DNA from 4 places in the Brevibacillus jepli genome. Region 4 is predicted to be linked to each of the others. Evidence: riboswitches for the same ligand, from Rfam matches in the RefSeq annotation. Region 4 holds a riboswitch; each other region holds the start of a gene.
What was found. Region 4 has a riboswitch for S-adenosylmethionine ahead of AB1L17_RS11930 (2,3-diketo-5-methylthiopentyl-1-phosphate enolase). Riboswitches for the same ligand answer to the same signal wherever they lie in the genome.

Region 1 (6,054 bases), on a different contig from region 4:
GCCAATAAAGTCGTGCTGGCCCATATGCCTGTGGAGGAAGCACGACAAACCGTAGTGCAGTTGGTGGATGAAGAGCAGGTGCCTGTTTTTATGGAGAAACTCATGGAGATCAGAGCAGCTGGTCATGCAGTCAGCTTTGCGGAGCGGACGGAAAATACGGCGTCCGTCGCAGCGCCGGTGATTGACTACAATCAAAAGGTAATCGGGGCGTTAAGCATTGGAATTGTTACGTATGATTTGAAGGAGGAACGGCTCCAGTATTTGATTGAACGGGTGAAGGATGTCGCTCACAAAACTTCGCAACGGCTAGGCGGCCTGTCATAGGCCGGCTGGCCTTTTTTTTTGCTCTTTTCACCTTATAGATTTTGTTAATAATACTAAACAAAATAAGTGATAAATTAATAAAAATAAAAAATATATTGACATCTTTTATACATATATTGTAAAAATGTATTTGTATCAAATTTTGGGAGGTTTTTACATCGAGATTTGCAGTTGAAGTTTTAGATTTAATTTCATCATTATCGATCAAATAGATCGTATCCTGCTCCCCAAAGAAATACGGTGAGTGCAACAAGAATTAACTGGAGGGGCTAGAGAAATGGCTTGGATTATTGCAACAGAGCTATTCAGAATTTTTTTTGCTTATGTAGGCGGGTATATGATTCTACTAGGCTTGCAAACTTCCTATAAATGGATAAATGGAAAAGAAGCCAAGATTACCTTTTCCCAAAAAATGATGGTTCTCACAATTAGTGTGGCTGTCGATATCATTTGGAGATTTGTTTTTTAATCATCAAACGACATAAAGCAAAAACTCGATCTTCCGTGGAGAAATCGATGCCATTACAGGAGAGTGGCTGCCACACTAATCAAGAGAGACACCAGGGGGAGACTCCTGGTGTTTTGTTTTGTATAAACGGAAAAAGGCACAGTTCCACTGCAAAACCTGCATGCAGTTACTGTGCCTTATACGGGAGCATAATGGTGAACTTGGTCCCTACTCGTGGTTTGCTTGATACATTAACGGATCCACCAATCGCATGGATGACATGGTAGGAATAAGTCAGTCCAAGACCGGTCCCACTCGATTTCGTAGAAAAGTAAATGGTACCGAGACGGCTGATCTGTCCTGCATCCATGCCGACACCGTTATCCTTGATGACCAACAGTGCTTTGTTTCGCTCAATGAGCAAGCCGAGGGTAACTTTTCCGTCCGAAATATCTGAGCAGGCCTCGATTGCATTTTTGATGAAATTCACGAGCACCTGCTTGAACTCGTCTGGGTTGGCCTTGATCTTCACGGGTTTCTCAAAGGCTTGCAGCTCCAGCTCTACGTTATACATATTGGCAAACGGGAGCATCACTTCACGAATGGCATGCAAAAGCTCGCAAACATTAATCAGCTCATGCCGTTCCTTGAGCGGCTTGGAAATCGCAAGGTACTCGGTCAAGATGGCTTCTGTCCGTTGGATTTCGTCCAGACTGATGCGAATGTATTGATCGACTTTTACCAAATTTTCCGGAGATTCCTGTATCAATTTCAAGAAGCCTTTGACTGCTGTCAACGGATTTCGTACCTCGTGTGCGAGCGAGGCGGCAACGTGGCTCATCGTCTGGATTTTTTCATTTTGCGCGTGGCGGATGAACAGCTCCTTATCCGAAACGCATTTGCTGAAAAGCGACATTAATAGCCAGAGCCCGAAAAAGTTTTGAATGGGAATGAGAACTGTATAGTAGACGAGATTTTGTGATACATAGGTCGGGAAAAAGTAATAAGTAATCCCCAAAGCAACACTGGAAAAAATCGCACTCGTCATAAAAAGATACAGTGTTTTCCGATAACTGGCTTTGTAGTGCTTGTAAATTAAGAGTGCCAACAAAAAATTTACGGCAAGGATCAGCATCGCAACCCATGTTCCTTGGCCGCCTAGATAATACCGATAAACCAAGGCTTCGATCAGAAGGAGCAAGGCAACCTCAATACCGCCATAAACCAGTCCGAACAGGATGATGACATGCCGTATATCAAAAATCATGCCGTTAGTAACGCTCGGGGCAAAGGTCATCGCAAGAATCATGCAGGCAGAACTGGTAATGATGATAAACGAACGGCTGTAGTTCCTCATTTTGTCGCGGTAATAAATGTTGAAAAACACAAAAGGAATAATCGCAAAAAACCATTGCAGAATGACTTCTTTTAATAGACTCATGTAGCATCCCCATCGCAAAAATTTGCTAGGCTTGTATCAATCTACGATAATTCGACAAGACACAACAAAATCCCTCTCGTATTTACAGTGAGAATTGGAATAAATATCTAGAAATTCTTTGTATAACCTAGTTGACAGATGGGTAATGCCCGGATTATATTCTGTATATACTAATACAAACGTTTTGAAAATAAACACTACTCTTATCAAGAGAAGGCTGAGGGAATGGCCCTATGAAGCCCGGCAACCTAGCGCGAGAGATGATGATTCTTTCGAGCCAAGGTGCTAACTCCAACAGGTAGAAATACCTGACAGATAAGAGGCGAGAATCTTGTCGATTTTTGTCCTCTTTCTCTGTGGAAGAGGATTTTTTGCGTAGCTAACGTGGGGAAGTGGGGAAGAAGCGCATTTCCAGTCTACGCTTCGGCCTACGCCCTGCTGTGGGATTGACTGTCCGCTCAGGAAAAAATGGCGGGAGCGCTTCAAACGTAGAAGTTTCAAGGAAGTAGCCCATAAGTGAAGCTGAAATTCCCCGCCATTTTTTCCTGCGCTGGGGCGGGCTCCAGAGGCGCTTGGACTGGAAATGCGCTTCTTCTACGAGGATTTTGAAAAGAAAAAGGGGGAACATCAAAATGAAAAAGAAACTAGGGCTGATTACTTCACTTGTATTGGCTGCGTCAGTTCTCGTAACGGCATGCGGTGGCGGAGCAGCAACAGGAACCGGAAGTACGACCGAAGGCGCTTCGGGGGAGAAGGCGAAGAGAATCGCACTCATCATGCGTCAAAATGTAGGGACATTCTCTGCCCAATACATCAATGGTGTGAAGACAGAGGTCGAGAAAAACGGCGGCGAGCTGACCGTTTTTAATGCAGATACCGATCTGGCAAAAATGGCGTCCAACCTCGATGCGGCCGTGAATCAAAAATTTGATGGCATTCTGATCGACCATGGTACGGCAGAAGCCTTGCAGCAGGGTACACAAAAAGCTGTGGATAGAAAAATTCCGGTCGTCCTGTTTGATACAGACATCAACATTCCGGGCGTGCCAGTTGTGGCGCAGGATGACAACAAATTGGCTGAGCTGAGCCTGGAGAAGCTGGCTGCAGATACGAACGGCAAAGGCAACATCGTAAAAATATGGGTAGCGGGCTTTGCGCCAATGGAAAAACGCCAAGTCACGTATGAAGCTTTCCAGAAGAAGTACCCAGATATAAAAGAAATCGCCGCATTCGGTTCTGCGACCAACAATACGGCACTCGATACGCAAACACAGATGGAAGCCATCTTGAAAAAATACCCGAACAAAGGCGACATCACAGCAGTATGGGCAGCTTGGGATGAATTTGCCAAAGGGGCAACTCGTGCCATCCAGCAAGCAGGCCGTACGGAAATCAAAGTATACTCCATCGATTTGAGCGATGAGGATCTGCAAATGATTCAGGCGGAAAACTCTCCGTGGACTGCGACAGCAGCGGTAGACCCATCCAATATCGGGCGCATTCATGCCCAAACCGTGTTCCAAAAAATCAAAGGCGAGCAAGTGCCAGACAACGTGAAGCTGAATCCAGTGCTGGTGAAACAGGAAGACCTGCCGAAGGATAAAAAAGTAACGATGGGCGACCTGTCCCAATACGTAAAAGAGTGGGGTAAGTAAGCGCGTCAAAATTGGCTGTTCCCGTTGATTCGTATCTATCAACGGGATTTTTCCTTATACAGGAGGTGTGAAAAATGTCCACATTGCAAATGAAAGGGATGACGAAGCAGTTTTCCGGGGTTCCTGCCCTGCGATCCGTCGATTTTGAGGTGCGCGCAGGAGAGGTTCATGCACTGCTCGGTGCCAATGGCGCAGGAAAAAGCACCCTGATGAAAATTCTCACGGGAGCGTATCAGGCAGATGGCGGCACGATCACCATCGATGGCCAGACTGTGACGATCCAATCTCCGCAGGACGCCAAAGCATTGGGCATCCAATGTGTGTATCAGGAAGTGGACACCGCCTTGATCCCGTATTTGAGCGTCGCCGAAAACATACTGGCGGGTCAAATTGTCCAGGCGAAAACCAAAGGACTGATCAACTGGCAGAGCTTGTACAACGAGTCGGAGCAGATTTTACAAAGCTTCGGCTTCTCCATTCCGGTGAGGATGCTGGTCGAAGAATGTACGCTTTCGGAAAAGCAATTGATTTTGATCGCACGGGCTACCGTACAAAAAGCCAAGTACGTTATTTTCGATGAACCGACTGCGCCGTTGAGCACCAAGGAGAGCGAGCGACTGTTCCAAATCATTGCACAGCTGAAAAAAGCAGGCGTCGGCATCATTTACATTTCCCACAGGCTGCCGGAAATTTTTGAAATCTGTGATCGGATCACGATTATGCGCGATGGTCAGCATGTCGTGACCTCAGAGACGACTGCGACGAATATGGACGAAGTGATCGCGAACATGCTGGGCAAAAGCTTCGACGAGGAGTTCCCGAAGCTTGCGGTGCCGATTGGCGAGACGATTTTGGAAGTGTCCGGAGTTGCTGGTGGCAAAGTGCGTGGGGTCGATTTGAAAGTACGCGCGGGAGAGATCGTGGGTGTCGTCGGTCTGGTCGGAGCAGGGAAGACTGAGCTCGCCCGATTGCTCTTTGGTGCGGATGAGGCAAAGGCTGGTGCGATCCGACTACATGACGTACGAATCCAACTACGCTCGCCCAAAGACGCCGTTGATTCAGGCATCGTGCTCGTCCCGGAGGAGAGGCGTAAGGAAGGGATTTTTGTAGAGGAGTCCGTGCAGAACAACCTGTCTGTCGCCTCGTTGAAAAAGAAATCCTTGCTAGGTTTCATCAAAAGAGGGGCGGAAACGGCGAACGCAAGAGAGCTCGTGCAGCGTCTTGGTGTGAAAACAGCCGATATCAAGCAGCTGGTCGGTTTTCTCAGCGGCGGAAACCAGCAAAAAGTCGCGATCGGAAAATGGTTAGATACGAACTCGGACATCTTCATGTTTGATGAGCCGACAAAAGGTGTGGATATTGGCGCAAAAAGCGATATTTACCGCCTGATCGGAAGGCTGGCGGAGCAGAAGAAGGGCGTCCTGTATTTCTCCTGCGAGTTTCAGGAGGTCATCGGGATTGCAGACCGGATTCTCGTCATGTTTGAGGGTAAGATCGTGAAGGAACTGAGTCGCGAGGAAGCAACGCAAGAACTGATTATGTACTACGCAAGCGGAGGTGAGTAACGTGGCAGATAAAAAGTTTAGCCTTTTTGATTTTGTATACAAATACGGAACGGTTGCAGTCATTGTCATTGTCATGTTGTTATTCAGTCTGACCAACCCGTATTTCTTCACGTACGACAACTTGACGGACATTCTACGGTCCATCTCGATTGTGACGTTTGTTGCGATTGGTGTTACGTTCTCGCTAATTGTCGGGGGCTTTGACCTGTCTGTGGGCTCGACGGTTTCGTTGACCACGGTCGTCTCTGCTTCCATGATGGTTTGGTATGAGCAAGGAATCTTCACGACATTGGTTGTACCGATTGTACTCAGCTTGCTCGTCGGGCTGGTCAATGCTTTTCTCGTCGTAAAAATCCGCATTCCTGATTTGCTCGCGACACTGGCAATGCTCTACATCGTAAACGGCATTCATATGACGTATTCCCAAGGGTATTCCATCTACGCCAACATGCCGATGCAAGACGGCACGCAGGCTCCGGGCAAATTCCAGGAGTGGTTCCTCTGGCTGGGCCAAGGAGAAATTCTCTCCGTTCCGGTACCTGTCATTTTGACCTTTTTGCTCGTCGCGATTACGCATGTTTATTTGACCTATACGAGACAGGGGCGGATGCTGTACATGAC
Region 2 (6,054 bases), on a different contig from region 4:
GCGCACTGGTGAATTGCTGAAACCAAAAGAAATTGATGATATCCGCGTTGAAATCGAATTCGTTGAAAACGATAAAGATCAAAACGTATTCCAAGGTGACTCGGTCAAATTGGATTGGACATTTGATGCTACACAAACAAAAGGAAAAGAAATCTAGGATAAACGATAAATCGATGGTAAACGAAGGTGGGAGCTTCCCACCTTCGTTTTACAAATGAGGAGATGACCTATGAAAAAGTGGAAGAGTCAGTTTATGCTCGCACTCGCGGCAGTGGGCGTAGGTAGCGCCTTGGTAGGAGGAGCAACCTTTGCTTACTTCAGCGACCAAGAAGTGGTCAACAATACATTCGCTGCTGGCACGCTCGATTTATCCGTGAACAAGCAAGTGGTGTATGATGTGAAAAACATCAAGCCGGGAGATTATATGGTTCGCTACTTTACCATTAAGAACTCCGGAACACTGGACATCGAAAAAGTACTGATGCATTCCAAATACACCGTAACGGACGCAAAGGGTGACAACGGTACAGAAGACTTCGGCGACCATTTGTATGTAGAGTTTTTGACGAGTGATGGACAAGTTATTTTGTTAAACGAATCCTTGGGAGAGCTGCAACGGAAAACAACCAACGGCCAGTCACCTGACATCTCGACCCTGTACACGAGCTTGAAGAAGCTCCCGGTGGGCGATGAGGATACGATCGCAATGAAAGTTCATCTTTAAAGAAAACGGCAAGGATCAGAACGTATTCCAGGGCGACAGCTTAAGCCTTACGTGGAATCTGGAAGCGTTCCAAGGCAAAGGATCAGAATTGTAATACAAGCAAAGAAGCACGTAACTCTGTCAGGGAGCTACGTGCTTCTTCTATTATTATATGTTCGCTATTATCCAACCGTAGATAATTGCGACGCACGCTGCAATGCTTGCTCCAAATCAGAAATGATATCGTCGATGGATTCTGTACCGACTGATAGGCGGATCAGTCCAGGGGTCACGCCGGCAGCCACCTGTTCCTCTTCCGTCATCTGCTGATGTGTTGTGCTGGCTGGATGAATGATAAGTGACTTGGAGTCCCCGACATTCGCCAGATGGGAGAACAGCTTCACAGACTCGATCAAAGTCTTTCCTGCCTCAAGACCACCACGAATACCAAAGGTCAGAATCGCTCCAGCGCCTTTTGGCAAATATTTTTGTGCCAATTCATGATGGGAGTCTGACGCAAGCCCCGGATAACTCACCCACTCGACTGCAGAGTGATTCGCGAGGAATTGTGCTACAGCCAAGGCGTTCTGGCTATGCCGCTCGATGCGCAGATGCAAGGTCTCCAATCCTTGGAGGAACAAGAAGGAATTGATCGGGGCGACTGCTGCTCCAATATCTCGCTGGAGCTGGACGCGTGCTTTGATAATATACGCGAGTGGACCGACAGCTTCGGTATAGACGACGCCATGGTAGCTTGGGTCTGGAGTGGTCAGGCCCGGGAATTTTCCATTGTTCCAGTCGAATTTTCCAGAGTCTACGATGATACCGCCAATGGCCGTTCCGTGGCCACCGATAAATTTGGTTGTGGAGTGCACGATAATATCGGCCCCATGCTCGAAAGGACGGCACAAAATCGGAGTTGCGAAGGTGTTGTCCACGATCAAAGGCACGCCATTTTCGTGGGCAATATTGGCGATTGCTTCGATATCAGCGACGTCAATGCGCGGATTGCCGATGGTCTCGCAAAAAACAGCTTTTGTCCGTTCGTTTATGAGTGCACGGAAATTTTCGGGATTGGATTGATCAGCGAAATGAACCTTAATACCGAGGCGGGGGAGTGTGTGGGCGAACAGGTTGTAGGTACCGCCGTACAGGCTGCTGGAAGCGACGATCTCGTCCCCTGCATGCGCAATATTCAAGATGGCAAACGTTATGGCAGCTTGCCCGGATGCGGTCGCCAATGCGCCAACGCCACCTTCGAGTAGGGCAACGCGCTTTTCAAATACATCTTGAGTTGGATTCATGATGCGTGTATAGATGTTACCGAACTCTTTTAAGCCGAACAAATTGGCGGCATGCTCCGTATCACGGAAGACGTAGGAGGTCGTCTGATAGATCGGGACAGCACGTGATCCTGTTGCAGGGTCAACCTCCTGCCCCCCGTGTACAGCGAGTGTTTCTGGCTTCCATTGTTGTTGGTCGGACATGATCATCTCTCCTTTTTCTATGGAAAATAGGATAATAAAAAAACGGAGCATTCTCCTGAGAAGAAGAAGGCTCCGGTCATTCACGGGCATTTGTCATCTCTCAGAATCATTGGATTCTGCAGGAATTGGCACCATGCAGATAGCCTGCTGGTTGCCGGGTTTCGTAGGGCCTGTCCCTCCACCGCTCTTGATGAAATTAATTGTTGTCGTAATTGTAAGAAAATAATCCCTCTCTGTCAATGTGGAATATACAGTTATCAGGGAGGTTTTTATGTATATATGGATGGGGTTGGCAACCTTTGCCTTCAAATTGTAACGGTTTTGCCCCAAGCTGTTCACATCCGGTGTGGCTACCGCAGGGGCGAAATAGGTGGTTTGTGATAGGATAAAGATAGAAAATACGGAGCATTCGCGCAGGAGTGAGGCTAGGTGTGCAAACGCTCTCTTCCCGTTAGAAAATAAAAAAAGCGTGTGATATCATGGAGGTGGTTATAACTGATCTAATCGTACATATATAGGAGGATAAATCACGATGAGCAATGGAGTAAAAGAAATTACGCCACAAGAGCTGTTGGAAAAGCTGGAAGCCAAGGAAGAACTGCAGGTTATTGATGTACGCGAAGTCGATGAGTGGAATGCAGGTCATATCAAAGAGGCAAAGCTGATCCCGCTCGGTTTTTTGCCGCATCGTATGGAAGAGCTGGATAAGGACATTCCGGTCGTGATGGTTTGCCGAAGTGGTGCCAGAAGCCATAATGCTACAGAGTATTTGAGCGCCCACGGTTATGACGTGGCGAATATGGTTGGCGGCATGCTCGCATGGCCAGGTGAAATTGAACGGTAGTATATAGAAGCGGTGTGTTTGCCTCCAGCGCGTGAGGAGGAGGCAGACACACATTGGACAAGCAGGGAGGAAGCAGCTCGTGAGTGAAGGAACACAATTACAGCAGGAATCAGGTATGAAGCGCCATTGGTTCACTATATTAGCTGGTGTTATCATTTTGGCTATCGTCGGAGTATTTGGTTATAAGTATATGACACAGGAAAAAATCGAGGTATTGAAGCCCATCGCGGACTTCAACTTAGACAATAGTGATGGTACTACTTATAAATTTTCAGAAAGCGCTGGTAAGGTACGTCTGGTAGAATTTATGTTTACCAAGTGCCCGGATATTTGCCCTGCGACCACGTACAACATGGCCAAGCTGCAGGATCAATTAAAGGAAAAGGGACTGTTTGGAGATAAAGTGGAGTTTATTTCCGTTTCCTTTGACCCTGACAATGATACGCCTGAAGTCTTGCAGGAATACGCAGCCAAATTCAAGGCGGACCAGAGCGGATGGAAGTTCCTGCGTGGGGACGCTGCGGCTGTAGAGAAAGTGACGAAGGATTTTGGCATGATGGTTATGAAGAATCCAGACGGTTCCTATGCCCATACGGCTCGCATGTTCCTCGTGGATGGCGACGGAAACATGCGCCGCGCGTACGGGATGGCAGCCGATATGGACATGGAAGTCATGATGAAAGAAATGGAACTACTTGCTGACTAGTTTTGATTAAGTAGTTTCCTCATAAGAGATGCTCACGACATCTTCGGTATGATTCACGAATTCAATATGAACGAGTAGCGCCCACCTGCGATTGCCTTCTTGAAGCAAGAGCTTAAACGTCTCTTCCGACGTGGTGGGTGTTTTTTGTATTCGTCCGACGTGCAAGTAGTCCACGATTTGCGCATTGGGATATCGTTTCATAGTTTCTTGCATCGCCAGTCTTCCCCATTTTGCATACGATGGCTGCGCACTAATAGGTAGGGGCTGGAGCAGGAGCAACACAAGCCCTGTGGAAAGAAGAGACATGATGTACCGAGAGCGAAGAATACGTCGAACGGCTTCCATCTCATTATCCCTTTCTTTTTCTAGATGGTTTGTCATGTATTTTGAAGACTTTTCGGAATATCATTCGTAGAAAATAATGACAATGAGTACGGGGGGTATTTCATGCATTACTTGCTCATTCCTTTATTTGCCGTTCCCCTTTTGTGTGGGGTTCTTGCGGCGATATTTCAAAAGCCACCGTTCTGGAAAAAGTGGGGGCTTACGATTGGTTCGGCGGTTTTGATTTATGGAGGCTGCTTCGTCGCGAATGTATATTGGCAAGTGAGGTATGGCATTCCGGTTCTTCCTACGGAGTCTGAACTGGAGGTATTTTTATACTTTTGTATCCTGTTGGTGTTTGTTTTTATTCTCATGTACATTGTTTTTTTGTTTATGATGAGAAAGCAGTTTTGGAAGATGAATCTTGTCTTTCTTTGCACAGCCTTTGGCTTGTTTAGCTTTTTTGCGGCAGCCTTTTTAGGAATGGGACCATTTCTGAAGAAGATGGAGTACGTCACAGTGGTACAAAAAGCAAAAGATCGATGGAATTCCGCGGAGCTGGATAATGAGAAGCCGATTGATCTCGCCATCGTATACAGCAGACAAGACTGTACCAAAAATTGTGCCGGGTATCCTTATACCAGTCTGATCCTGGTTCGGAATCAATCGGATAAGCCGATGGAGATCGATTTGAAGCTGCGATTGCAAAACAAAAGCGGCGCAGTCTTAAAAGAAATCGAGGCAAAGCCACTGGAGCTCGCTTCAGGCGAAATCACGGAGGTATGGACGGAAGATTCCCACGCCAAAGACTTTTGGGCAAGAGCAAGTGTCGTTACTGATGAACGAGTTACCGGTTTGGAGTATCAGTATTCGATTATTGACCGAAGATGAATGTGTATCAATTGACAAGACTGTGTGAAACGAACGTCTTCCGTTGTGATATAATAAGAATGGCATGCTTGGTTCGGGTTCCCATAATCATGCACGACGATGTTAGGAGGAAAGAGTTTGAGCGACGTTAAGATTTTCGCGATGGGCGGCCTCGGCGAGATCGGAAAAAATATGTACTGCGTCGAGTATGAGGACGAAATCATCATCATTGACTGCGGGGTGAAATTCCCCGAGAATGAAATGTTCGGTATTGATCTGGTTATCCCGGATGTTTCGTATTTAGTGGACAACCAGCACAAGATCAAAGCACTTTTGTTAACGCACGGACATGAGGATCACATTGGTGCGATTCCTTATATTTTACGGCAAATCAAGGTGCCAATTTATGGTGGTCGTCTGACCCTGGGCTTGGTTAAGGCGAAGCTGGAAGAGCACCGTTTGCAAAATGAAGTGAAGCTGATTCCCATTTCGGAAGATACGGAAATCCCTTTTGCCAAGCTGAAGGCGACATTCTTCCGGACGAACCACAGTATCCCTGATTCCCTGGGAATTGTGCTCCATACACCAGAGGGAATGGTCATTCACACGGGTGACTTCAAGTTTGACATGACACCAGTCGGACAGACAACGGAGTACGGGAAAATTGCACGTTTTGGTGCGACCGGTGATGTCTTGGCCCTCTTGTCCGACAGTACGAACAGTGAACGGCCTGGCTTTACGATGTCAGAGAGATCGGTAGGGGAAGGGATTCTCGATGTGGTGCGCAAAGCGCGTGGACGCATTATTCTCGCTACCTTCGCTTCTAACGTGCATCGCCTGCAACAGGTGGTAGATGCTGCCGAGCAGTGCAATCGCAAAGTAGCGGTCATTGGCCGGAGTATGGAAAAGGTTTTCTTGATTGGACAAGAGTTGGGCTATATCCAGATGCCAGAGGGCATGCTGATTGATATTAAGCACATCGACAACTACGCAGACAACCAGGTGCTGATTATTTGCACGGGCAGTCAAGGTGAGCCGATGGCAGCGTTGACCCGGATTGCTTCCGGATCGCATCGTACTGTTTCCATTTATCCGGAAGATACGGTGATCATTTCTGCAT
Region 3 (6,054 bases), on a different contig from region 4:
GGACAGAATTTCGTGTGGTACCTGATCGTCAAAAATCGTTTTGATAAAATTACGGGTCGTTTGCTCTTGCGGATTGCTGAAAACATCGAGAACGGAGCCTTGCTCGATGACGACACCGTTTTCCATGATGGCTACCTGGTCGCAGATTTTTTTGATGACCTGCATTTCATGCGTAATCAGCACGATAGTCAGGTTAAACTTTTGGTTAATGTCGAGCAACAGCTCCAGAATCGACTCAGTCGTCTGTGGATCGAGAGCAGAAGTCGCTTCATCACAGAGCAGGATTTCCGGATCGGTCGCAAGCGCACGAGCGATGCCCACCCGTTGCTTTTGTCCCCCCGATAGCTGAGAAGGATAAGCGTTTGCTTTATCAGACAAGCCAACCAAGCCGAGAAGGTCTTCTACCTTGCGCTTAATGACATCTTTGGGGACGCGATTCATCCGCAAGATTTCCGCCACATTGTCAAAGACATTATAGGAAGAGAGCAGGTTGAAGTGTTGAAAAATAATCCCGATCTTTTTGCGGGCTTGCCGCAGCTCTTTTTCCTTGAGGGTCAGCATGTTCTGGCCATTGACAATTACAGAACCGCTGGTCGGCTTCTCCAACAGGTTGATGGTACGGAGCAGGGTGCTTTTCCCCGCTCCGCTAAAGCCGATAACTCCGTAGATTTGCCCTTTTTCCACCTGCAGGGATACGCCTTTCAATGCCTCTACCTGCTTGTTTCCTACTTGATACGACTTATGAATATCGGTTAGCTGTATCATAACGAGTTCTCCTTGTTGTTCCTGATGTTCCTGGTGTCGATCTTACCAGGACGGCAGTACAGCTCCTTCAAAACGTTCGTCGATGAATTTTTTCACTTCTTCCGAACGGTAGATGTCCACCAGCTTTTTGACTGCTGGGTTGTCTTTGTTGGTTTCATTGACTGCCAAGATGTTCACGTATGGTGAGTCGGCGGTCTCAGCGAAGATCGCATCTTTTTTCGGGGAGTAGCCAGCTTCCATCGCAAAGTTCGTATTGATCGAAGCGACCTCTACGTTGTTCAGCGAGCGTGCGAGGAAAGCAGCCTCCAGCTCTTTGAATTGCAAATTTTTCGGGTTTTCTACGATGTCCAGTGGTGTTGCGTTGTCTCCCACACCGTCCTTGAGCTTAATCAAGCCAGCTGCCTGATAGAGCTGAAGGGCACGCGCGCGGTTGGTTGGGTCGTTTTGAATGCCGACAACGCCACCTGCTGGAATGTCTTCCACTTTTTTATGCTTGGTGGAGTACAGGCCCATCGGGTACGTTACGGTCTTTCCTACCTCGACGATTTTTGTTTTGTGATCTTGATTGAACTTCGCCAGGAACGGAATGGTTTGGAAGCTGTTCACATCGAGGTTGCCTTTATCGAGAGCTTGGTTCGGCTGCACATAATCGTTGAAAACGACCACTTCGACTTCGAGACCTTTGCCTTTTGCAACTTCTTTTACTTTGTTCAGAATCTCTTCATGCGGGCCGCCAGTGACGCCTACTTTGAGCGAGGTTTGTTCAGCAGCAGCACCGTTTGCAGGTGCGGCTTCTTGTTTGCCGCCGCAAGCCGTTACGAGAGATGCAGCGAGCAGTAGTGTAGTGAGTAATAGACCTGTCTTTTTCATTGTAAATACCCCTTTTCTCTGGATGTATGATGGAAATAGAAAAAGCCTCTTCCGACTGAAAGAGGCTGGAACTGCGAGTATGTAAACCACACTGCAACAATACCTCTCTTATCTGTCGGAATAAATCCGCTGGATTTGGCACCGAATCGTATACGATAGGTTGCCGAGGTGTCATAGGGCCAGTCCCTCAACCTCTCTTCATAAGAGAATGTGCTATGAAATTATCATTCCAAACATTGTTGTTAATTCTTATTTGGATAGTTGGATTATAACGGCTGATTTTTTGAGTGTCAACTGTTTTTGCAAACGAATGACTTGGTGGAAAAATGTGAAATTGATCTAAATACGAATATTACCTTGAAGAATTGAAAAATCATATGTATAATGAGAGCGAATGAACCTGATAACAGCTATCGCAGGTGATGACATGACTCTAGTGGACTCCAATGAAACCAGAAAAAAGCTGTCTGCCATCTATAATGAGATAGCAAAAGAGTTGTTCGGATTTGGAACGACATTGCTCCGAGTCACGATTGAGAATCAGATGATTACGTTCCAAGCCAAGCATCGCCGCTCTCCGCGCTCACAAGCGTTGGAAGGAGAAGCACCAGCACTCAAGCTCGAAGTCGATTTTCGGATGTCTATTCTTTATAAGAAGAAACTGAGAGAGCGACTGGAAGAAGAGATGGGGTTGCCGCTGGAAGCTGTGCTGCGGGACTACGACGCGCCTACGCAGTGGGCGATTACGAATGTTATTTTAGCTGAATCAGAACTGAATACCTGACGCAATCGTTCGGATTTTCTCTTTTGATCTATCTTAAGGGGAGACCGTAGACAGCGCGTATAACGGGTGTCACTTCTCTTTGTTTACGAAGAAAAGTGCTCTTGTTTAGAATGATACGTTCTAATCAAGGGTACTTTTCTTTTTATGTAATCACCATATTTTGTCATCAATTGAACCCAACTGGAGGAGAATTACGATGAAAAAATTACTTGCTGGAATCCTGTCTTTTTCTATGATGTCACTGGCTCTCGCTGGCTGTGGCAGCAATGATCAACAACAAGCAGGAGGGGCTGGTGGCGAAGCCAAGGGCGAGCCACAAAAGCTGGTCATCTCCACATGGGGCTTCTCTGAAGACTTTTTCCGCAAAGAAGTATATGAGCCATTTGAAAAAGAGCACAACGTAAAAATTGTGTTGGAAATCGGGAACAACGCCGAGCGCTTGAACAAAATTCGCCAAGGCAGCTCCGATGTAGACTTGATCTACCTCTCCGACTACTACGCACAACAAGGGATCGAGAGTGGCGCGTTTGAAAAAATCGATCGCAGCCGTATCCCGAATCTGGATCAAATCTACGATATCGCCAAAGCACCACTGGGCGAGGAGTACGGTCCAGCTTATACGATCGGACAATTCGGTATTGCCTACAATCCAAAGCTCGTCCAAACCGAGATCAAGGATTGGAAAGACCTGTGGAACCCTGAGCTGGCAGGCAAGCTGACACTGCCAAGCATTACGTCTACGACAGGCCCGATGGTCCTCGACAGTGCTTCTAAAGTAGCGGGCAGCAAAGAGTTTAACGAGGATCAAGCCTTCGCCAAAATGAAGGAAGTCAACCAAGGCATCGTGAAGTTCTACGACAAGACCTCCGAATACGTGAACATGTTCGGGCAAGAAGAAATCGGCGTAGGCCCAATTATGGAAATGTACTTCAAAGATATCAAGGCTGCTGTTCCAGAAGCCGTTTTCGTACAACCTGCAAGTGGCGGATATGCGGTCATGAATACGGTTAACATCGTAAAAGGCTCGAAAAACAAAGCGCTGGCAGAAGACTTCATCAACTACCAGCTGAGCAAGGAAGTTCAAGAGAAGTCAGCAAAAGCAAAAATTGATTCCCCTGTAAACAAGACCGTGCAATTGACGGAAGAGGAAGCAAAAGGTGTAACGTACGGCGAAGAAACCGTGAGCAAGCTGCAAATGCTGGACATGAAATTCGTAAACGAGCACTCCAAAGCATGGATTGACCGTTGGAATCGTGAAATCACGCAATAACGAACGATAGAAAAACAAAGGCGAGGGTATAGACATTTGTGGATATACCCTCGTTTTCATGAATGAACGTGAGGAGGACCACTCGTGCAAAAGATCATTCTTGATGTGGATACGGGCATTGATGATGCGCTTGGCATTATTCTCGCTGTGAAAAGCGGACAATTCGATCTGGTTGGGATCACCACCGTGAATGGCAATGTATCTCTGAGAAAAGCCACAGAAAACACGTGCAAAATTCTCGATTTCTTACAAGTCGGCGAGCGAATCCCTGTCGTGCCTGGAGCGTCCGAACCGCTGATGCGACCGTTGTTTTTCGAACATGCCGTACATGGCGAGGATGGCTTGGGCGGTGCTCTGGCAGGCGTTCCGATTTATACGAAGCCGACTGCTGGCTTTGCTCCTGATTTCATCGTAGAAAACGTACTCGCTCATTCCGGAGAGATCACACTCATCATGACAGGGCCGCTGACCAATTTGGCGCTGGCTGTGAAAAAATGTCCAGAGCTTGTCCAACACGTTAAGGAAGTTATCTTCATGGGTGGAGTGGTCCGCGAGCACGGCAATGTGACACCGGTTGCGGAGTATAACATGTACGTCGATCCCGAAGCAGCCAAGGTTGTATTTCATGCGGGCTTTCCGCAATTGACGCTGGTTGGACTGGATGTGACACGCAGAGTGCTGCTGAACGAGGAGCACATTCGCGAGCTAGGGGATACACCGATGGGCGAGTACGTGAGACAGAGTACGTCTGATTACCTCCATCGTTATTTTCAAAGAAACGGCGTCTATGCGTGCGCCATGCATGATCCATTGGCAGTCGCGGTTGCACTTGACCCGAAGCTGGTGAAAACGCAAAAGCTGTATGTGGATATCGAAACAAGAAGTGAGCTGTGTGATGGGCAAACGGTTTGCGACTTTCAAAACCGCCTGAGAAAAGAACCGAACATAAACGTCTGTCTGGACGTAGATGCAGATGCGTTCTTTGCGCGTTTTATCGGCGCATTGAAAGCCTGACGATACCGTGAACAGGAGTTAATCAGATGAGAAAAACGGGTCTTTATTTATTGCTGTTGCCGGGTGTGCTGTTTTTGACGCTGTTCATGGTCATTCCGATCGTGATGACGATTGCGTCCACCTTTTATCAAGATGGTAGCTTTACGATCCAAGGCTATCTCCAATTTCTTACCGATGCGTACTTCCTGAAAATTATGCTGACGACGCTGCAGGTTAGTCTGGTCACGACGATTGCATGTGTCCTGATCGGTTTTCCTGCCGCGTACTACATTTCCAAGCTTGGGCCTCGCAAAAAGGGCATCTTGCTGGCATTGGCGATCTTTCCTTTGCTGACGAGCTCTGTCGTGCGGTCGTTCTCTTGGATGATTATTCTCGGAAAAAAGGGCTTGTTGAACAGCTCGCTGCTTGCAATCGGGCTCATCGACAAGCCGTTGGAAATATTGTATACGCCGACTGCGATGATGATTGGTTTGATTCACCTGTTCCTGCCGTTGATCATTATTACGCTGGTAGGCGTAATGGAAAACATCGACCCGGATTTGCTGAAGGCGGCAGAAAGCCTGGGTGCTTCCAAGTTGACTGCCTTCTGGAAGGTTATTGTCCCGCTTAGCGTGCCTGGACTCATCATTGGTAGCATTCTGGTGTTTGTCGGCAGCTTGACCGCGTATACCACGCCTGCTCTACTAGGCGGAAAACAACGGGTAATCTCCACGTTCCTTTATCAAAATGCGATTACGCTCAATGACTGGCATTTGGCTTCTGTCATTGCCACGATCATGATTGTCATTACATTTGTCGTCATTTACTTCATGAACAAGCTGGCGACGAAATTAAATCCGAAGGGGTAGAAGCTATGCAGGAGAAAAATCGCGGGTTGGCCCTGTTTACCTCTCTCGTCTTTCTGTTTTTGCTAGGGCCGCTCATTATCATTTCTTTTACGTCTTTTGAGCCGGGGAGCGTCTTGAAGTTTCCGCCGGAGGGCTTTTCCTTACGATGGTATGAAAACATTTTCAATGTAGAAATGTTCATGACGACGTTCAAGACGTCGATGTTCGTTTCCTTGCTGGGGAATCTCTTGGCGCTCTTGTTGGGGATTCCGGCAGCCTATGCGCTCAGTCGCTTTGATTTTCGCGGCAAGGGCATCTTGAATGGCATTTTCATCTCGCCTGTCCTGATTCCGGGGATCGTGATGGGTTTTGCCATGCTGAAATACGTCATCGTCGTGTATAACTTGCCGATTTATGCGGGACTTCTCGTCGGTCATACAGTGCTGATGCTTCCATTTATCATTCGCGTCATTGCATCATCCCTGTCCAACTTTGACTTCGCCATTGAAGAAGCGGCGCTGAGC
Region 4 (6,054 bases):
GCAGCATCCGGACTGGTTTTCGATACTGGATGTAGTTTTTCGCGATGCGAAGTTCAGTGTTAACGCACGAATGGTCATGCTGGATGGCCCTTTGAACGAGATGTTTGAATACAAGCCGAAGGACAAGCCTCGTCTTGCTCTGCATCTGACAAAGCTGATTGATACAGCCAATCGAAGAAATCTGACGGTAAAGACGAGAGCGCAGGAATTTCATCGGCAAATGTTTGAAAAAGGTATGACTCCCCACATCACAGAGCTGAAGAAGGAGAAACATGGGGTAAGAATAAAGGGAACAGCATTGTTAACGAAAAAAGGAGTCTATGCCGGATCTGTCGATACGCATAATACGGTGCTCTTGCAGATGATGCTTCATGAAAAACAGGGGGAAATATCCATCACCATCCCAGTGAAGTTGCAGAACGAACAGCACCCAATTATAAAGGACAGAATCAGCTTTATCGTAAAAGGCGTCAATAAAAAAGTAAAGACGACCTATCGGGACGGCAAGTTCCATTTCGATGTTCAAATGAATTTTCGTGTGGCGATATCAGAAAGATTGTTTGCATACAACATGGAAAAGGACTACAGAAAGCTGGAACAGTTGATCATTGAGGAACTACGAAAGGATTACGCTCAGATGATCAAGAAATGCCAAGAAGCCAAGACGGACCCGTTTGGTTTTGGACTGTATGCACGTGCCTATGAATACGAGGAATGGAAAAAGGTTCAACATGATTGGCCGACAGCATTTGCAGATGCAACAGTTCAACTCAAACCAGAAGTATCTATTAAAGGAAATGGAGTCGTGAAATAAAAGAAACACCCTGGCAACCGAAATGGACCAGGGTGTTGACGATTAATAGATCGCTTCCCAGCCTGCTGGAGTCACGAACAGGCGGATCGCTTTTATTTTGCGGTCGTCCATCAAGGTGAAGTAGTGACGGTAGTTTGGCGGTACGGAGATCAAATCGCCTGGTTCCAGCTCAACGTCAAAGTAACGACCGTCCTTGCCTTTAATCGCGAAAATACCGTGGCCGTCTACGCAGAAGCGGCACTCATCGTCGGTATGGTGATGCTCGCCTTTGAATTTTACGAGCAGCTCGTCGAGATTAGGCGTTTTGTCAGAGAGAACGATAATATCTGCAGTCAAGTAACCGCGACGTTCGCTGATCGCATCGATTTCCGGCTTGAAGGTGTCCAGAATTTCTTGTTTCTCTTCGTCTGTCGGGCTGTAGTTATCACGGTGCTTCGGATCGAGACGATCGACGCCCCATTTTTCGTAAATGATTTCTTGGGTGTCCAGGAAGGAGACAACTTCCTCAGGTGATGAGATGTACTCATTGTTGTCGTGGAAACGAATTTGTGCCATCGTTTGTTCCTCCTTAATTGGTGGTTGTAGTGGACACGACTGCTTGGCGCAATTGCAGCCAGCGGGCGTGATACTCGAACAGGAATTCAAATGTTTCCAGGTGGCGCTTGGCCTCGAAGTCATTTCCGCCCCAGGTGTAGATACCGTGGTTGCGGATGAGTACACCGGGAACCTCCGGCGTGATCACTTTTTCGATCGCTGCAGCCAAGGTCGGAATATCAGCAAAGTTCTCAACAATCGGAACAGTAATGCGCGCGTTTTCCTCCCAGATTCCGAGTCCCTTGATCAGCTCTTGCCCCTGGATGGAGAAAGCGCGTTGACCAAAGTACAGCTCGGAGATGAGATTGTTCCACACTGTATGGACGTGGAAGCAAGCGCCCGCATTCGGGAAGTTTTTATAGACGATGGCGTGGATGAGCGTTTCCGCGGAAGGCTTGAGCGTGGTTTCATCAACCGGGCGCGAGTCTTCATCTACTACCAGATAATCTTCAGGGGACAGCTTCGTTTTGTCTTTGCCGCTTGCCGTTACAGCAAATTGCAAAGGCTCACTTTGTATTTTTATCGAGAGATTGCCGCTGGTGCCGGGAAACCAGTCCCGGCGGGCAAACGTTAGCTTGGCATCATCCAGACGGCGAAAGGCATCCAGACGTTGTTCGAGTGTTGCGGTCATGAGTTAGACAACCTCCTGTTTTACTTCCTGTATAATGCGAATCACGTCGTGGAACGTGGCAAATGTGCTGTGCGGCAATTGCAGCTCTTCTGCCTTTTCGGCGAGGAAGGAACGGGCAATCACGTAGTCGGCAATTTTTGCTCCAGCCAAATCCGTAATGGAGTCACCGATGACGATACGGAAATGGTTCTCTGGATCGTAACGGCGGATGATCGTCGTTTTGCACATGCCGCAGCCGTTCGTGCAATGCTCATCGCAAGCGTTGGGCCACGTAATGGTGATCCGCTCTCCGCCAAAATCACTGCCATTGCAGTAGATCGGCACATCAGTCAGATCAAATGGGGCGAGGATGGGCTCCAGGAAAAAGTCGATGCCACCGCTCGTAATCAACAGCTCGATGCCTTCTTCGCGGCAATAGCTCACGAATTCAGCGAATCCAGGGCGAATGGTCGCTTCATGGACAATGAAATCGATAATTTCCTGGCGCAAGGAGGAGGGCAGTAGTTGAAATAGCTTGCCTACGCCTTCCTGAACACTTATTTTTTGGGAAAGGATTTGCTCCGTTAGTGCTTCCCACTCAGGGGGAGCAAACTTGCGGACAATCGCTACGATGTTGTCTTTTTCGGTAATCGTTCCGTCGAAATCGCAGAACAGGACGAGCTTCTTGCTCATCGTGCGCCACCCCACTTTTCCAATGCAATTGCCAGTTCTTGTGACTGGGAGGCTGCTTCTGCAAGAGTACGACCAGCAGTGACAGCTTCAATCGCAGCGACAAACGCTTTCGCTCCTGCTGTTGCTCCACCAGGATGTCCGTGAATACCGCCACCCGCGTTGACGATTTGGTCCAAGCCGAAATCCGCGAACAGCTGTGGAACGAGTCCTGGATGAATTCCAGCAGATGGGACTGGGAAGGAGCGTCGAATTCCTTCCAGTGGGTCTGTCAAATGCGTTGCCAGTTGTAGTGCTTCTGTTTTGTCCAGTGCCACATTGCCGTATGGAGATGGGAAAAGAACCAAATCAGCTCCTGCTACGCGCATCAAAGTACCGAGTAGCAGCGGAGTAGCGATTCCGTAGTCAGGTGACGGATAGTAAGCCCCTGCCAATGCTGGATGAGCCATGATCGGTACGTGTACATCAGGATCGTCAGCCAAACGGTGCAGAGCATCGAAGCCAAAGGCCAGCACGTTGAACAAAAGGCAATCAGCACCTGCATCTACCGCGCGTTTCGCTTTTTCGTTCAGCTCATGCACAGGTCCGGTCAGATTCGCCGCATAGAGGACGGGCTTGCCTGTTTCGGCTTCCGTCTGCAGTGCGATTTGCTTGAACGCTTTGATCCGTTCGATAAAAGGAGCACGGTCATCTGCAAAGAAGATTTCGTCATCTTTTACGAGATCAACGCCGCCCAATGCCTGTGCACGGAATTGTGTCTTCAGGTCGTCGAAAGGAAGACCCAGGCACGATTTGAAAATGCTCATCAAGAGCGGACGGTTATGTGCCCCTAATCGTTCGCGTAGACCTTCAATGCCGAACTTCGGTCCGGGAAAAGCTTGGAGGAATGAGTCAGGGAAAACGATGTCGATTAGCTTGATTTTGCCGTCCATCGACAGTTTGCCGAATATTCCGGTCAACAAGGATGGGATGTCCGCTGTAAAATTGCGAGTCGGATAGCTGACGGTAATCAGACCGCGTGTTTCTCCGTTTTCGAGTGTCTCAAGTGGTGTCGCACTCACGGCTTCACCAAGATAAGGCGCTAGCTCAGCTTGCTTGGCTAGAGGCAGGTCTGTCCAGGAACCGACAGTCATGCCGACAGCAATGGCTTGGGCCTTCTTGTTCAAGTCTTTCGCTTGTGTTAGATAGGTTACGAGGATACGTTGCTCACTCATGGTACGTCTAATCCTCCTTCGAAGAATGAAAAAAGCCTCCCCATTGAGCGGGGAGGCGGTTGTCGACTATGAAAGCGTCTCGTCTCCTCTCATCTCTCGGGTCAGTAGCCGAGACGAGTGTAAAGATGCTCCATCTCGACTCTTATCCGTTGGAATTAGCACCGTTTCGCTATCCAGAGTACGCATCATCATCGTACGGTTCATGGTATAGCGCCGGTTGCCGGGCATCATAGGGCCAGTCCCTCAGCCAGCTCGCGATAAGAGTTATTCGTTTCCCCCATGATATGACGTTCGCTGGGAGGAAGTCAATCCTTGTTTTTGCGAGGAATATGCAGTCTTCTGTCAGAAAAATGGGACGAAGTGGAACTTTTTCGCTACCATTTCGTGGTAAGGGATGAAAGGGTGTGAACGGCTTGGGAAAGTAGGTCTGGAGGAAGTGTACCAGCTGCATGTAAACGATATTTACCGCTATCTTTTCCGGCTGACACGAGATGAGAGGCTGGCAGAGGATCTGACACAGGAGACCTTTTGTCGCGCCTACTCTTCCCTGGACGATTACCATGGAGAAAAAGTACGGCCGTGGCTGTTCAAGGTGGCCTATCACGCTTTTGTAGACGGGCATCGCAAGCAAGCGAAGCGCCCGGTTACTTTGGTGCAAAGCCTCCCGGACCAGCACGATCACTCTGTTGTAGACCCGGCAGATCAGCTCGTAAACAAGGAGCTGTGGGAAATTGCCTATGACTATTTGGAGCGACTACCGGAAAAACAGCGACAAGTGATTTTACTGGCAGCGATGCAGTTTACCTACGCGGAAATGGCAGAAGTGCTTGAAATTGATTTGGCAGACGTCAAGCGTTCGTTGTTTCGGGGGAGACAAAAGATGCGGCAGTTGTGGAGGGAGGAGAGCTAGTGAAGAATATGGGTGATCATGAGCGGGAACAAAGGCTGCTCGCTTATTTGCGTAAAGAGATGTCAGGGGAAGAGGTAAAACGATTCGAGGAGGAGATTGCCGCTGACGAGGAGTACGCACAGCGGTTGGAGAGGTTGTTGCTGGGGGAAGAAATGGGTGAAGACAGTACGGAGGCAAAACAGACTGCAACGTTGTCGGCTGAAAAACAGCGTGCCATTGTTCGCCGGGGGAAATGGAAAAATCGGTTGTCCAACGCTGGATTCACCATAGGGCTTCCCTTTTTGACTGCTATGGTGCTGTTATTTTTGAATGGCTGGGTAGGGTCACTGATGCATGAAGATCTGTTCCGCGTCGCGAAGGCAATGGTTAATTTTACTCAGCCAGGTGTAAGTGTAGGCGGGAGTGGCTCGCAGGTCGGATTGCTATACGGCAATATCAGCATGGAGCTGCGTGAAAGGGTTGGAGCGGAAGAAAAGAATGCTGGCCGCTTTGAAAGCTCAAATGTGCTGTGGAACGTAGATGCTGGGCCGCAATGGCTGAATGGGGTCAGGGAGCAGAAGCTATATTTCCGTTATCCGAAAGAGGGGGCAACGCAGGATACACAGTCTTTCTCATCACCTGCCTGGACGACGATGGAGAAGCTGCCTGAGGGAACTGTTTCTCAGCTTGCGATTTCCTTCGATCGTTTCCTGACGTACGAGGAGTATTATGAATTGGTTTCACGTCATGTTCCTTCTTCGGGACAAGATACGGTTTGGTTTGCCGTAGACACAGGGGTAGAGACCAAGGAGAGTGAAGATGGAAAATTGATGTTGGGCCCGGGACGTGTATGGGGTTTTGCAGAGCATGAGCTGAATTATGGCGGACCTATTCTTGTAAACGGAGAATGGGATAGGCGGATGGCGACTTATTTGAACGAAATGAAGTACTTGTCCGAGAGAGAAGGTTTGACTCGCGAGATCGGCAGATCCTTGTTATTTCATAGGGACCCACAAATTACAGAACGATACAACTACATGCAGCAAAACGGAGTGCGAATCTACGGAGCTGTCCTCACCGGACCTACGAAAGAACTCCTGAAGCTCAAGGCTGAAAAGTCAATTACAGCAGCGCTTTTAGGCAAGGTAGACTGGTGGAATTGGGAGCGACCCGCGGCCTCGGGAATACATTACACCTACTAGTAGCAAGGTGCGAATTTTTGCACAAAAGGGTGTTGACATCG

Region 1: another riboswitch for S-adenosylmethionine. It lies ahead of AB1L17_RS10980 (sugar ABC transporter substrate-binding protein); the one in region 4 lies ahead of AB1L17_RS11930 (2,3-diketo-5-methylthiopentyl-1-phosphate enolase).
Region 2: another riboswitch for S-adenosylmethionine. It lies ahead of AB1L17_RS26775 (homocysteine synthase); the one in region 4 lies ahead of AB1L17_RS11930 (2,3-diketo-5-methylthiopentyl-1-phosphate enolase).
Region 3: another riboswitch for S-adenosylmethionine. It lies ahead of AB1L17_RS19965 (MetQ/NlpA family ABC transporter substrate-binding protein); the one in region 4 lies ahead of AB1L17_RS11930 (2,3-diketo-5-methylthiopentyl-1-phosphate enolase).

The regions. Positions count from the first base shown of each region.
Region 1 is NZ_JBFEFW010000008.1:140,584-146,637, reverse strand. Features, by position in the region: gene AB1L17_RS10995 (IclR family transcriptional regulator) at 1-324, shown strand, start outside; gene AB1L17_RS10990 (hypothetical protein) at 602-793, shown strand; gene AB1L17_RS10985 (ATP-binding protein) at 960-2,213, opposite strand; SAM riboswitch class I at 2,414-2,535, shown strand; gene AB1L17_RS10980 (sugar ABC transporter substrate-binding protein) at 2,846-3,868, shown strand; gene AB1L17_RS10975 (sugar ABC transporter ATP-binding protein) at 3,943-5,433, shown strand; gene AB1L17_RS10970 (ABC transporter permease) at 5,435-6,054, shown strand, end outside.
Region 2 is NZ_JBFEFW010000034.1:54,756-60,809, forward strand. Features, by position in the region: gene AB1L17_RS26760 (TasA family protein) at 1-157, shown strand, start outside; gene AB1L17_RS26765 (TasA family protein) at 230-724, shown strand; gene AB1L17_RS26770 (TasA family protein) at 717-818, shown strand; gene AB1L17_RS26775 (homocysteine synthase) at 886-2,190, opposite strand; SAM riboswitch class I at 2,281-2,387, opposite strand; gene AB1L17_RS26780 (rhodanese-like domain-containing protein) at 2,723-3,034, shown strand; gene AB1L17_RS26785 (SCO family protein) at 3,114-3,740, shown strand; gene AB1L17_RS26790 (YqzG/YhdC family protein) at 3,747-4,121, opposite strand; gene AB1L17_RS26795 (hypothetical protein) at 4,188-4,955, shown strand; gene rnjA (ribonuclease J1) at 5,055-6,054, shown strand, end outside.
Region 3 is NZ_JBFEFW010000019.1:23,061-29,114, reverse strand. Features, by position in the region: gene AB1L17_RS19970 (methionine ABC transporter ATP-binding protein) at 1-765, opposite strand, end outside; gene AB1L17_RS19965 (MetQ/NlpA family ABC transporter substrate-binding protein) at 808-1,635, opposite strand; SAM riboswitch class I at 1,741-1,842, opposite strand; gene AB1L17_RS19960 (DUF2294 domain-containing protein) at 2,063-2,419, shown strand; gene AB1L17_RS19955 (ABC transporter substrate-binding protein) at 2,616-3,689, shown strand; gene AB1L17_RS19950 (nucleoside hydrolase) at 3,774-4,703, shown strand; gene AB1L17_RS19945 (ABC transporter permease) at 4,730-5,551, shown strand; gene AB1L17_RS19940 (ABC transporter permease) at 5,557-6,054, shown strand, end outside.
Region 4 is NZ_JBFEFW010000009.1:104,694-110,747, reverse strand. Features, by position in the region: gene AB1L17_RS11950 (Ger(x)C family spore germination protein) at 1-814, shown strand, start outside; gene AB1L17_RS11945 (acireductone dioxygenase) at 857-1,369, opposite strand; gene AB1L17_RS11940 (methylthioribulose 1-phosphate dehydratase) at 1,383-2,039, opposite strand; gene AB1L17_RS11935 (2-hydroxy-3-keto-5-methylthiopentenyl-1-phosphate phosphatase) at 2,043-2,711, opposite strand; gene AB1L17_RS11930 (2,3-diketo-5-methylthiopentyl-1-phosphate enolase) at 2,708-3,922, opposite strand; SAM riboswitch class I at 4,009-4,186, opposite strand; gene AB1L17_RS11925 (sigma-70 family RNA polymerase sigma factor) at 4,317-4,832, shown strand; gene AB1L17_RS11920 (anti sigma factor C-terminal domain-containing protein) at 4,841-6,013, shown strand.